4 regions of the Rheinheimera fenheensis genome follow, and region 1 is predicted to be linked to each of the others. Evidence: predicted binding sites of a transcription regulator. Region 1 holds the regulator's gene; each other region holds the start of a gene.

Region 1 (3,128 bases):
CGGCTATTTGCCACAGGAAAGCTCTATTTTCCGCAAGCTTAGCGTGTACGATAATTTATTGGCTATTTTGCAAACCCGTAAAGACTTAAGCCGCACCCAACGGGAGGAAATTGCCGACGATTTACTCGAAGAGTTTCATATCGGCCACATCAAACATAGCTTGGGCATGAGCTTATCCGGTGGCGAGCGGCGCCGGGTAGAAATTGCCCGCGCTCTGGCGGCTAATCCGGCCTTTATCCTGCTGGACGAGCCCTTTGCCGGTGTTGACCCTATTTCAGTATTAGACATTAAAAAAATTATTCAGCACCTGGCGCAACGGGGCATTGGGGTACTGATTACCGACCATAATGTGCGTGAAACCCTTGATGTGTGTGAAATCGCCTACATTGTCAGTCATGGCGAGCTGATTGCCTCCGGTGCACCACAAGACGTGCTGGCTAATCAGAAAGTACGCGATGTATACCTTGGCGAGCAATTCAGGCTATAGTTAGCAAAAAACAACAACAGCGTGTGATTCAGGAGAACGGTAGAAGTAGATGAAACCCTCTTTGCAACTTCGCTTAGGACAGCAGCTAACCATGACGCCACAATTGCAACAGGCAATTCGCCTGTTACAGTTGTCGACGATAGAGTTGCAGCAGGAAATTCAGGAAGCGCTAGACGCTAACCCCTTATTGGAAGCCGAAGACGAATTCGACAGCTTTAACCCTGAACCCAAAGAGCACATCGACCTATCTGACACCAAAGCGGCCGACGTCGATCATAATCCGGATGACAGCTTTGAACCCAGCGAGCCTGACAGCAGCGAGGCGATGACCGAGCAAAATATTCAGGAAGACTTACCGCTGGACAACAACTGGGATGATTTGGTTAGTGCAGAACCGGTCAGTGCCGGTAGCGCCGGCAATCCGGATGACGATTATGTCTATCAGGGTGAAACCAGTGAAACCCTGCAGGATTATTTGCGCTGGCAAATGCAGCTTACACCCTTTACTGACACCGACCGCGCCATCGCCGAGATTATTATTGAAGCCATCGATGACAATGGCTTATTAACCATCAGCTGCGAAGATATTCTCGACTCACTCGGCTTGCCAGAGGTAGAAGCCGATGAAGTAGAAGCCGTAATCAAACGCATTCAGTTATTTGACCCGGTTGGCGTAGGTGCCCGTTCGGTGCAGGAGTGTTTGTTGGTACAGCTACGTCAATTCGATCCGGCCACTCCCTTTCTCAGTGAGGCGCAAAGCCTGATCCGAGACCACACTGAATTTTTAGCCAATCGTGACTTTCGTTCTTTGATGCGGGTGACTAAACTCAAAGAGGATGAACTGAAAGAAGTGATGCGGCTGATCCACAGTTTAAACCCAAGGCCCGGCGCTGATGTGATACGACAAGAACAGCAGTACGTGATACCGGATGTGAGTGTGACTAAGGTAAAAGGTCGCTGGCAGGTTGAGCTAAACCCGGACGCGATGCCAAAAGTGCGCATTAACCAGCAGTACGCGGCGATGTCAAGAACAGCCCGAAATGCGTCCGACAGCCAGTTTATACGTTCACATCTGCAGGAGGCTAAATGGTTTTTAAAGAGTCTGGAAAGCCGTAACGAAACTTTATTAAAAGTGGCCAATTGTATTGTGCAACAACAGCAGGCCTTTTTTGAGCATGGTGAAGAGGCCATGAAGCCGATGGTGTTGAATGACGTAGCAGAAATGGTTGGCATGCACGAGTCCACCATTTCCCGGGTTACCACCCAAAAGTATATGCACACACCCAGAGGGATCTTTGAACTTAAATTCTTTTTTTCCAGTCATGTTAGTACAGAGAGTGGCGGTGAATGTTCGTCAACTGCCATAAGGGCGTTTATTAAAAAATTAGTGGCGGCGGAAAACCCGGCCAAACCGCTGAGTGACAGTAAGATGGCCGATATTTTGCTGGAGCAAGGAATTAACGTAGCACGACGCACCATTGCCAAATACCGTGAATCGCTGTTTATTCCACCGTCAAATCAACGCAAGACCTTGCTGTAAATAAGCCTAAAAGAAGGAATATGTCTATGCAAATCAATCTAACTGGTCGCCATGTTGAAATTACTGAAGCCTTAAAAGAGTACGTGGACAGCAAGTTTGCTAAGCTGGAACGCCATTTTGATCATATAAACAATGTACATGTGATCCTAAACGTGGAAAAATTGAAACAGATTGCTGAAGCCAAGCTCCACCTGAACGGCGGTGAAGTTTTTGCGGTTTCTGAAGATGAAAATATGTATGCCGCTATCGACCAGCTGATAGATAAACTCGATCGCCAGGTGATTAAGCATAAAGAGAAAATAGCCCGACACTAACCTGACATGATGAATCTAACTGCAATGCTTGCTGAGAACTGCACTAAAAGTGCAGTTCTTTTTAATAGCAAAAAACGGATCCTCGAGTACATTGCCGAGCTGGCGCATCAACAGCTGCCTGACATGACCGAGTACAGTATCCTGGAAGCCCTGATGACACGGGAAAAGCTTGGCTCTACCGGCATCGGTGGCGGTATCGCCATACCGCACGGCAAATTAAAGTCCGTGACCCAGCCGGTACTGGTCTTTGTGGTCAGTAAAGAGGCCATCCCCTTTGATGCAATAGACAATCAGCCGGTAGATATTTTTTGCGCTATTTTAATACCCGAAGAACAATGTCAGGCGCACCTTAGTACCTTAGCGGGTATCGCCAAGCTGTTAAGCCAGAAAGAACTCACAAAAAAAATCCGCCATGCTCAGACAAATCAGGAGTTGTACAAGCTGTTGGTGGATTACAGCACAGTGGATACCGACAAATGAAGCTGCTGGTAGTCAGTGGTCGTTCCGGCTCAGGCAAATCTGTCGCGCTGAGGGTGATGGAAGACCTAGGCTACTACTGTGTCGACAATATTCCGGTTAATTTGCTGCCTACGCTGGCGACCACTGTTATGGGGCAGTATGAGCGTGTTGCCGTAAGCATAGACGTGCGGAACCTGCCACAAGACCCCAATGAGCTGTCTGAGATTCTGTCTTACCTGCCACGCAAACTCGACCTGACCATTCTTTACCTGGATGCCGATCACGCCAGCTTAATTAAGCGTTTTAGCGAAACACGCCGGTTACACCC
Region 2 (3,128 bases), on a different contig from region 1:
GTGGTGCTTGCCATAATGGTATTCCAGCGTTTCGGCAGAGATATGTGGAGCTAATGCGTCTTTTGCATAAGGTAAGGCGGGTAATTCAAAGGCCATAGTCGTTCTCCGTTGGCGTTGTTAATCATGTCTGCATGGCGTAGACTACAAAACCTGACTAAAATACTCAAGTTTTACAGTGCGGTTATACGCGTGGTGTAGCGTGCTGGTTTTACTCCCAGCCTTGTTGTGATCAGCAACAGAGGTGGGGTTTTTTTTGTAAAACTCAAGTGCCAGTAACAAAAGAACCGCGTAAAATAGCCGCCATTATCACGATGCTTGCTCAAAGAGGTAGTAATGGAAACGCTAGATAAAATTAAACAGCAAATTGCTGACAATCCTATTCTGTTGTTTATGAAAGGCTCACCGAAATTCCCCAGCTGTGGTTTTTCGGCGCAGGCTTCACAAGCACTGATTGCCTGTGGCGAGCAGTTTGCTTATGTCGATATTTTGCAAAACCCGGACATTCGTGCCGAATTACCCAAGTACGCTAACTGGCCAACGTTTCCGCAGTTATGGGTAGAGGGCGAACTGATTGGCGGCTGCGACATTATGCTGGAAATGTTTCAGCGTGGTGAGTTACAGCCACTGATTAAGGCAACTGCAGCCAAACACAAAACCGAAGACGCCGCCGAATAAGCCAAAAGGTGACATCTGAGTTGTCAGGCCGCTTTTGCGGCCTTTTTTATGCCTGATGTTCAGTAGCGTTTTCAGTGTTTTCGGCGCTGTCAGTGTCTACAGCATCCAGCGCTAATGGCCAGCCACCCAGTTGCTGCCAGCGATTGACTATATAACAAAACAACTCTGCTGTGCGCTCGGTGTCATACAAGGCGCTGTGCGCGTCTTTGTTATTAAAGGCGATGCCAGCGGCCTGGCAGGCCTTGGCTAGTACGGTTTGGCCCAGCGCCAACGCAGACAGGCTGGTAGTGTCAAACGAGACAAAGGCATGAAACGGCGAGCGTTTAAAGTTCAGCCGCTCCACCGCGGCATTAAAAAAGCCCTGATCAAAGGCGGCATTGTGTGCCACTATCACACTGCGCTGACAGCCGGCGTCTTTTTGTGCTTTTCGTACCGCTTTACAAATTTCAGTAATGGCCTCGCGCTCGCTTACCGCACCGCGCAGCGGATTAAAGGGGTCGATACCGTTAAACGCCAATGAGCTGGCGTCCAGGTTAGCGCCTTCGAATGGCTCCACATGAAAATGCAGCGTTTGTGTTGGTACCAACTGGCCGTTTTCGTCCATACCCAGCAAGGTAGCGGCTATTTCCAGCAAAGCATCAGTTTTAGCATTAAAGCCTGCGGTTTCCACGTCGATAACTACAGGGTAGTAGCCGCGAAAACGTTGGGCCAAAGCGGATTTTACATCAGTCATACAGTCGCCATTTGTGTTATCAGCGGCTATTATGCCAAAGAATGAGCTCAGCGTCTTGTTGCGGCACAGTGTTTGCTTAACATTTAATGTTTCCGATGTCGAAGGACTTTCAATGTGGTGAAAAGCTTAACCTTGTCTCTAATGCTGGTTACAGGCAGCCTTTGGATTAGCAGCAGCCCTGTTGCTCAGCCACAATTGCGTCAATATTCTGCCGCTATTGAGCAATCGGTATGGCAGCTGAGCAAAAACACGCCGCTGGAGTGCCAATTACAACACGAGATCCCGCAGTTTGGTGCGGCGATATTTCGCAGCGTGGCCAGTAAAGCGCTGAATCTGGATTTTGAACTGCAGATGCTGCGCTTGCCTGATCACTACGCGCTGGCCGAGGTAATATCGATGCCGCCGACTTGGCGACCCGGAGTGCCAGCCAAAGCGGTAGCCAATATGCAGCTGCTGAAGCAGTTTAATGGTGAGTTGCCGAAAAAAGCCGCCTGGACCTTACTCACCGAGCTGGAGCAGGGCTTTAGCCCGACCTTTTATTTCAGTGACTGGTACAGCCCTTATGATAAAGTGGTTGCGTCGATGAACCCGGTACAGTTTCCAGCGCAATATCAGCAGTTTACACAGTGTGTATCACGCTTGCTGCCCTACGGTTTTGACGATATTGCCTTTACCGTTTTAAGTTATGAAAGTGGTGGTGATGATTTGACGCGCGAGTCAGAGCGGCGCCTGGCGCAGATTGCCGAATACCTTAAATACGATCAGGACATCGATTTCGTCGAGATTCAGGGCTATACCGACAGTTATGGTGGCCGCTGGATAAACGAGCAGCTATCGGTAAAGCGGGCGGAGAAAGTGAAGAACTTTTTTATAGCTGCCGGTTTGTCTGAAGATAAAGTGCAGGTAGAAGGTTTTGGTGAGCGCCGCCATGTGGCGCCCAATGACACCGCGCTGGAACGTAAACTCAACCGGCGGGTGGTATTGCAGCTGACGAAGCCCTGAGATGGGTTTAGTTTTGCACCATGATATCAACCTGGCGCCAATCGTTCTGGCTGGAGATTAAAATTCGCACCTGGTTATTGTTGACACGAAAATACAGGTGCAGCCGGCCATATAGGGTTTGCTCGTTGTCGGGCTGACCTAACTGCTGAACGTAATAATCGCGCAGGGCACTGTCAGTTTGCTGGCTGAAATAGCTAAGTACAGCGGGCATTTTGCTGTCCAAACGAGCAAATTCACGGGCATCAGCGGGAATAGGCACCTGATAAAAATCGTTGGCGGCCGCTATGCCACTGAAGGTTAACGCAACACTGAATAACACTGCTAAGCGCATGATATTTCCTTACTTAAATCCGTTTTAATGCCTCTACCTTAACAAATTTTTTTCTGTTTTGCTCACTATTATGGTGTATCTAACGCAATAGGCCGCACCGTCAGGCGCTTTTCAAATAAACGCATGGCGGCCAGAATTTTATCACCGCTAAACGGCTTAACGATAAAGGTTGCCGCGCCTTTGGCAATACTTTGCTGCACGTTTTGCAGCGTGCTCTGGCCACTTATCATGCTAATGAAGCAATCAGGCCGCTCTTGTTTAAAGCGACTCAGCAGCTCCAGCCCTGAGCTGTCGGGCAGCTCGATATCTAAAAACACTAAGTCGGGCTTTTGCTGATTAAACAATGACACGGCCGCCGACGCCGTACCGGAATTGAAAAAATTAAAG
Region 3 (3,128 bases), on a different contig from region 1:
CAGTTTATTGTTACAACTAAATTCGGTGTCCTCACCCACATCACAGCTTCCCGCCCAGCCTGGTAGCGGTGCATAAGAGCCATCATCAGCAAAACTTGGATGTTCAGGCCAAATACCGCTGTCTACCACACCAATAACGACATCTTCACCTTTCACACCCAGGGTATGCAAGCCATCAGGGCTTTGTGTCAGCCCTAAAAATGCTGGAGTGTTAGAAGTGGTCATTTGCTGGGCTTCATCGCGCCAGACACCAGCAACATTCGGATGATTACGCAGTGCTTCGGCTTGTGCCGGGGTTAATTTGGCGGCAAAACCGTTAAAGGTATGCGTGTATGAATACATCACTTCAGTAGCGCCAGTACTGCTGGCCAGGTGCTGATGAAACGCCTTAAGTGAACTGGTGTAGTTTTGCATCCGGGCAGAGCTGGCATTATAGCGGTTCAGCGCCTTAGTGACAGACTGTCTGGCAGGTAATAGTTCGCCCAGCTCCTGAGCTTTTTCAATACCGCTCTTACCTTTCACTTGCACAATATAAGGTGCAGGTGCTGTATCAGCAGCGGCCAGCCTCAACTGACCTGCATCGACGTTTAGCTGATAAGGGCTATTCGCCTGCTGCGCACTCACCGAGCCTATCGCCATCGCCACGGCAACCGCGGTTTTAGATATTATTTTATTAAATTGCATGTGTTTTCTCCGTTTATGCCGCCGCGCAGACCTCAACACTTGATACGGTAGTAGGTCGTTATGTTCGCTATGCGTTGGCATTTTTTATTCAGCAATATTTGCTTGGCCGCACCTTTTTAACCGGTAAAGAGACAAAGGTACGACAACCCTGGCTGTATAAAATTTCGACACCCTCGTAGCCATACCCGATAGCACAATTTGCTTGTTTTCGGTCTGCATCCAGCGTATTTGAAATGTTATTGGCAATAACACTTGTAAAGACGCCAGGCTGAAGCTGCTAAAAAAGCTGACACTTGGCATGTCGTAATCGGTAGTTTCAGACGCGACGACGTAATAGTAAGCCACCCATCGCGGCCAGCATCAGAAACACGGTTGCCGGTTCAGACACCAGGGTTGCGCGCCCCAAGGCGAAGCTACCGGCATCTATAAATTGGCCATCAGTGCTGAAAATATCCATAAAGCCTTCGCCAAATTCCGCGTCCCAGAAGCCCTGGAAGGCAAAAGTATTGCTAAGGTCATTTACGTCGAAATTGAAGAAAGTAAAACCGGCAGCTAAGTCCAGTGGGTCATAGTCAACAATGAACAGGAAGCTTTCACCGATGGTGAGACCAAACAGTTCAAATAACTCCCATTCCAACACATTGCCAGACTCATCGATATTGTCTAGATCGATGGATAACACACCAAAGCTGCTGCCATCTTCGAACAGAAACTCTTGTGTCATGATCGGTGCTGCCTGTGCTGACGGAGCCAGTGGCAGTGCGCTAAGTAATAGGGTGGATAATGCAAAAAAAATCGACTTCAACATGGATATACCTCTGAATGTTGTTATTTATTATTGTGCAAGATTACAGCTTGCCGGGCGGACAATGCATAAAACAATCCAACTAAATATTTACTTAAAAAACAACTTATTATGATTTAATGACTAACATTTCCACAGAAAAGATCTGCAGCTGAAAAAAAAGCAGACATAAAAAAAGCGAACCGAAGTTCGCTTTTTTTATGATGGGGATATTTACGACCAGTTAAGAACCACTTTACCAGACTGACCTGAACACATAATATCGAAGCCTTCCTGAAAGCGCTCCATCGGCAGCTCATGCGTAACCATGGGTGTTAAATCCAGACCAGACTGAATTAAACTCGCCATTTTGTACCAGGTTTCAAACATCTCTCGACCATAAATACCCTTAATAACCAGGCCTTTAAAGATCACTTTGTTCCAATCTACCGCCATATCAGATGGCGGAATACCCAGCATGGCAATTTTGCCGCCGTGGTTCATGGTATCCAGCATGCTGCGAAACGCTGCCGGTACGCCTGACATTTCCAGGCCCACATCAAAGCCCTCTGTCATGCCCAGCTCTTTCATCACATCTTTTAGGTTTTGCTTGCTGACATCGACCGCGCGGGTAGCGCCCATTTTCAGCGCCAGCTCCAGCCGGTAGGGGTTTACATCGGTAATCACCACATGGCGGGCGCCGACATGGCGTGCGACCGCTGCAGCCATAATGCCGATAGGGCCAGCACCAGTGATCAGAACGTCCTCACCGACTAAATCAAACGACAGTGCAGTGTGTACCGCATTACCGAACGGGTCGAAAATCGCGGCGATGTTATCCGGAATATTGTCCGGCAGTTTAAACGCATTATAAGCCGGAATAACCAGATATTCGGCAAAAGAGCCAGCGCGATTTACGCCCACACCTATAGTATTACGACATAAATGCACCCGGCCGGCGCGACAGTTACGGCAATAACCGCAGGTAATGTGGCCCTCGCCCGATACCCTATCGCCTACTTTAAAACCGCGTACTTCCGAGCCCATGCCTTCAATGACGCCGACATATTCATGCCCTACAACCATACCGTGCGGAATGGTGTTTTGCGCCCATTCATCCCATTTGTATATGTGCACGTCTGTGCCGCAAATGGCGGTTTTTTTAATGCGGATCAGTACGTCGTTCGGGCCAACTTCTGGCTTATCGACTTCGGTTTGCCAAATGCCTGGCTCTGCTTTTAACTTTGCTAATGCTTTCATCTTCACGCCCCGCCGTTAGGCAATCACGCCCATGTCTTTACCAATGCGGATAAAGGCGTCTATCGCCTTATCCAGTTGTGCTTTGCTGTGTGCTGCCGAAATCTGGGTGCGAATGCGCGCCTGACCTTTTGGCACCACCGGAAACGAGAAACCGACCACATAAATGCCTTCAGCCAACATGCGTTTAGCCATCTCAGCCGCTACTTTGGCATCGCCTAACATCACCGGAATAATGGCATGGTCTTTACCAGCCAGCGTAAAACCGGCTGCGGACATTTTTTCGCGGAAGTAATTGGCGTTGTCCCACAGTTTAGCCCGTAGTGCGTCCCCTTGCGCCAGCATATCCAGCACCTTAATAGAGGCAGTAACAATAGACGGTGCCAGCGAATTAGAGAACAAA
Region 4 (3,128 bases), on a different contig from region 1:
CTGGTAGAGGACGACAGTGGCCTGCGCGAAGCGCTGCAAGATACGCTGCAACTGGCCGATTATCAGGTGATAGCGGCAGACAGTGCCGAACAGGCGCTGTTGCTACTCAAACAGCACAGTGTTGAGCTGGTTATAAGCGACGTACAAATGCAGGGCGTATCCGGCTTAACGCTGCTTAAAACGTTGCGCGAACAATATCCGCAAACTCCGGTGCTGATGATGACTGCGTACGCCACAGTGCAGGCAGCCGTAGAGGCCATACAGTTGGGTGCAGTGGATTATCTGGCCAAACCCTTTGCACCGCAGGTGCTGGTAAACACGGTAAGCCGCTATGTCAGCCCGGCACCGGTGAGCTTGTGCGAGCCGGTAGTGGCGGCTCCAAGCTCGAAACACCTGCTGACACTTTGCGCCAAAGTGGCGCGTACTGACGCCAGTGTGATGATTACCGGCCCTAGTGGCTCCGGTAAGGAAGTGTTAGCGCGCTATATTCATCAGTTATCTGAGCGCAGTCAGGGGCCTTTTGTCGCGATAAATTGTGCGGCTATTCCAGAGAATATGCTCGAATCGACCTTATTCGGCTATGAGAAAGGCGCCTTTACTGGCGCGATTAACGCTTGCCCAGGTAAGTTCGAGCAGGCGCAGCAAGGCACCATTTTACTGGATGAGATCACCGAAATGGACTTAAACCTGCAGGCAAAGTTACTGCGGGTATTGCAAGAGCGCGAAGTGGAGCGTTTAGGCGGCCGTAAAACCATCAAGCTGGATGTGCGGGTACTGGCCACCAGCAACCGCGACTTAAAACAGGCCGTGGCAGAGGGGCGGTTTCGTGAAGACTTGTATTACCGCTTAAATGTGTTTCCGCTGTGCTGGCCGGCGCTGCGTCAGCGTCCGGATGACATAGTCCCTTTGGCAGAGCACTTATTGCAGCGTCACTGCCGCCTGGCTGGTCGCACGTTGGCTACATTAAGCCCGCAGGCAGCAGAGTATCTGACAAGCTACCACTGGCCTGGCAATGTGCGTGAGCTGGATAACGTGATCCAGCGGGCACTGATCATCAGCAGTGCTGCGGTTATTACGGTAGACGATATTCTACTGGAGCAGGTTAACAGCCAGTCTGTTACAGTGTTAAATCAGATGCCGCCGGTAACTGAAAGCCGTGGTGATAACGCCAATAACGCTGCCGGCGATTTTAAAAGCAGTGTGCACGAGCAGGAACACCGCATTATTCTGGCGACCATGAAAGCCTGTGCAAACCGGCGTAAAGAAGTTGCCGAGCGCTTGGGTATCAGTGATCGCACCTTGCGTTATAAATTAGCCAGAATGAAGCAACAGGGTATTGCTGTTCCCGCCTGAAACCGCTGCCAAATGCACGTCAGCACACCGAAAAAGCCCTCTGAAAGAGGGTTTTTCTATATAAATTAATAATTTAAAACTGGCACAACTCCTGCTTTAGTTAGCCTAACTACCGAGGCAGCAATTATTTGACAGGTGATGCCATGAATATCAAAGGTCAGGCCCTTTACGCCGAAATGCAATCACTGGCCAGTCAGGCCAGAGGCGTTGGTACTGAGTTACGACTGCCCAAAGTCGAACAAGTTAACGCCAGCCAAAGCGATTTTAGCAGCATGCTGACCAGTGCCTTAAATCATGTGAATAACCTGGCACAGGAAACAGGCAAACTGCGCACTGCGGTGGAGCTGGGCGATCCTAATGTGTCACTGGCACAGGTGATGATTGCCAGCCAGAAGTCGTCGCTGGCATTTGAAGCGACAGTACAGGTGCGTAATAAACTGGTTGAAGCCTACAAAGACATTATGTCGATGCCGGTGTAACGGAGGAATAAGTTGTGGCTGAAAATCAATCCACCGAGCTGGCACTGACCGGTAACGATTACAACAGCGGTGAGCAGCAAGAACAAAAAGCCGGCTTTATCGGCTCGCTGGGCGGCATGGATCTGGTACGCCAGATAACCTTAATTGTTGCCCTAACCATCTGTCTGGCGATTGCTATTCTGATTATCCTCTGGGCTCGTCAGCCGGAAATGCGGCCGCTGGGTAACTTTCCTACTCAAGAGCTGATTCAAACGTTAGATCATTTAGATGCGCAGAAAATTGATTACAAGCTTGAAGGCAATGTGATCTATGTGCCGGAAGATAAGTTCCAGAGCATTAAGCTGTCGCTATCCCGTGCCGGCTTGGCTAAAGAGCCCGACACTGGCACTGAGTTTTTATTGCAGGACAGTGGCTTTGGCGTCAGCCAGCGTTTAGAAATGGAGCGATTAAAACACAGCCGTGAACAACAGTTAGCGCGCACGATAGAGGAGCTGCAAAGTGTCGCCCGCGCCCGTGTGCTGTTAGCCATTCCAAAAGAAAACGTGTTTGCCCGGGTAGAAAAATTACCTTCTGCCACGGTACTGGTCACCGCCCGTGGCGGCACTGTGATCCGCGACAGCGAAGTGGATGCCATTGTTGATATCGTCGCTTCCGCGGTGCAGGGGTTATCACCTTCGCGTGTAACCGTAACCGATCAGAATGGCCGCCTGTTAAACAGTGGCTCGCAGGATGCCAGCTCCAGCCGCACGCGCAAAGAGTACGAGCTGCAGCGTACCCGTGAAGAAGAGTACCGTCAGAAAGTTGACTCTATCTTAATGCCGGTGCTGGGTTTTGGTAACTACACCGCGCAAGTTGATTTGTTGATGGACTTTACCGCCACCGAGCAAACGCAAAAGCGCTTTAACCCCGACCTGCCGGCCATTCGCAGCGAAATGACTATTGAAGAAAACAGTGTGGGTGGTGTCAGCGGCGGTATTCCAGGTGCCTTGTCAAACCAGCCGCCACTGAACTCGACTATTCCAGAGCAAGCCAGCGGGGGGGATAGCAAACCCATAGTGCCGGGCCGTAACAGCAAAGAAGCTACGCGCAACTATGAGCTGGACACCACCATCAGCCATATTTCGCAGCAAAGTGGCGTTATTCGTCGTCTTAGTGTATCGGTGGCCATTGACTATAAGGCTGGCGAGAACGGTGAGCCACAACCGCGCACTCAGGCAGAGCTGGCGAATATCCGTCGTCTGTTGCAAGGGGGGATCGGCTTTGATGCGCAGCGCGGCGACATGATTGAAGTGATCT

The links. Region 1 encodes sigma-54, which starts transcription at its own class of promoters, with help from an activator protein. Its sites were predicted from a motif close to TGGCANGNTNCNTGCTT; they were not measured.
Region 2: a site for sigma-54 is predicted at 1,470-1,486, ahead of ABGI61_RS10930 (flagellar protein MotY). Genes of this name have one in related genera too.
Region 3: a site for sigma-54 is predicted at 1,554-1,570, ahead of ABGI61_RS04535 (PEP-CTERM sorting domain-containing protein). Genes of this name have one in related genera too.
Region 4: a site for sigma-54 is predicted at 1,434-1,450, ahead of fliE (flagellar hook-basal body complex protein FliE). Genes of this name have one in related genera too.

Annotation. Positions count from the first base shown of each region.
Region 1 covers NZ_JBDPJM010000001.1:271,663-274,790, forward strand. Annotated here, with positions in the region: gene lptB (LPS export ABC transporter ATP-binding protein) at 1-487, shown strand, start outside; gene ABGI61_RS01090 (RNA polymerase factor sigma-54) at 537-2,027, shown strand; gene hpf (ribosome hibernation promoting factor) at 2,054-2,341, shown strand; gene ptsN (PTS IIA-like nitrogen regulatory protein PtsN) at 2,366-2,821, shown strand; gene rapZ (RNase adapter RapZ) at 2,818-3,128, shown strand, end outside.
Region 2 covers NZ_JBDPJM010000006.1:136,250-139,377, forward strand. Annotated here, with positions in the region: gene sodB (superoxide dismutase [Fe]) at 1-96, opposite strand, end outside; gene ABGI61_RS10920 (Grx4 family monothiol glutaredoxin) at 334-675, shown strand; gene rnt (ribonuclease T) at 722-1,408, opposite strand; gene ABGI61_RS10930 (flagellar protein MotY) at 1,523-2,410, shown strand; gene ABGI61_RS10935 (hypothetical protein) at 2,418-2,741, opposite strand; gene ABGI61_RS10940 (response regulator) at 2,810-3,128, opposite strand, start outside.
Region 3 covers NZ_JBDPJM010000002.1:329,602-332,729, forward strand. Annotated here, with positions in the region: gene ABGI61_RS04530 (S8 family serine peptidase) at 1-684, opposite strand, end outside; gene ABGI61_RS04535 (PEP-CTERM sorting domain-containing protein) at 1,001-1,492, opposite strand; gene tdh (L-threonine 3-dehydrogenase) at 1,703-2,728, opposite strand; gene ABGI61_RS04545 (glycine C-acetyltransferase) at 2,744-3,128, opposite strand, start outside.
Region 4 covers NZ_JBDPJM010000004.1:124,203-127,330, reverse strand. Annotated here, with positions in the region: gene ABGI61_RS07905 (sigma-54-dependent transcriptional regulator) at 1-1,353, shown strand, start outside; gene fliE (flagellar hook-basal body complex protein FliE) at 1,497-1,832, shown strand; gene fliF (flagellar basal-body MS-ring/collar protein FliF) at 1,847-3,128, shown strand, end outside.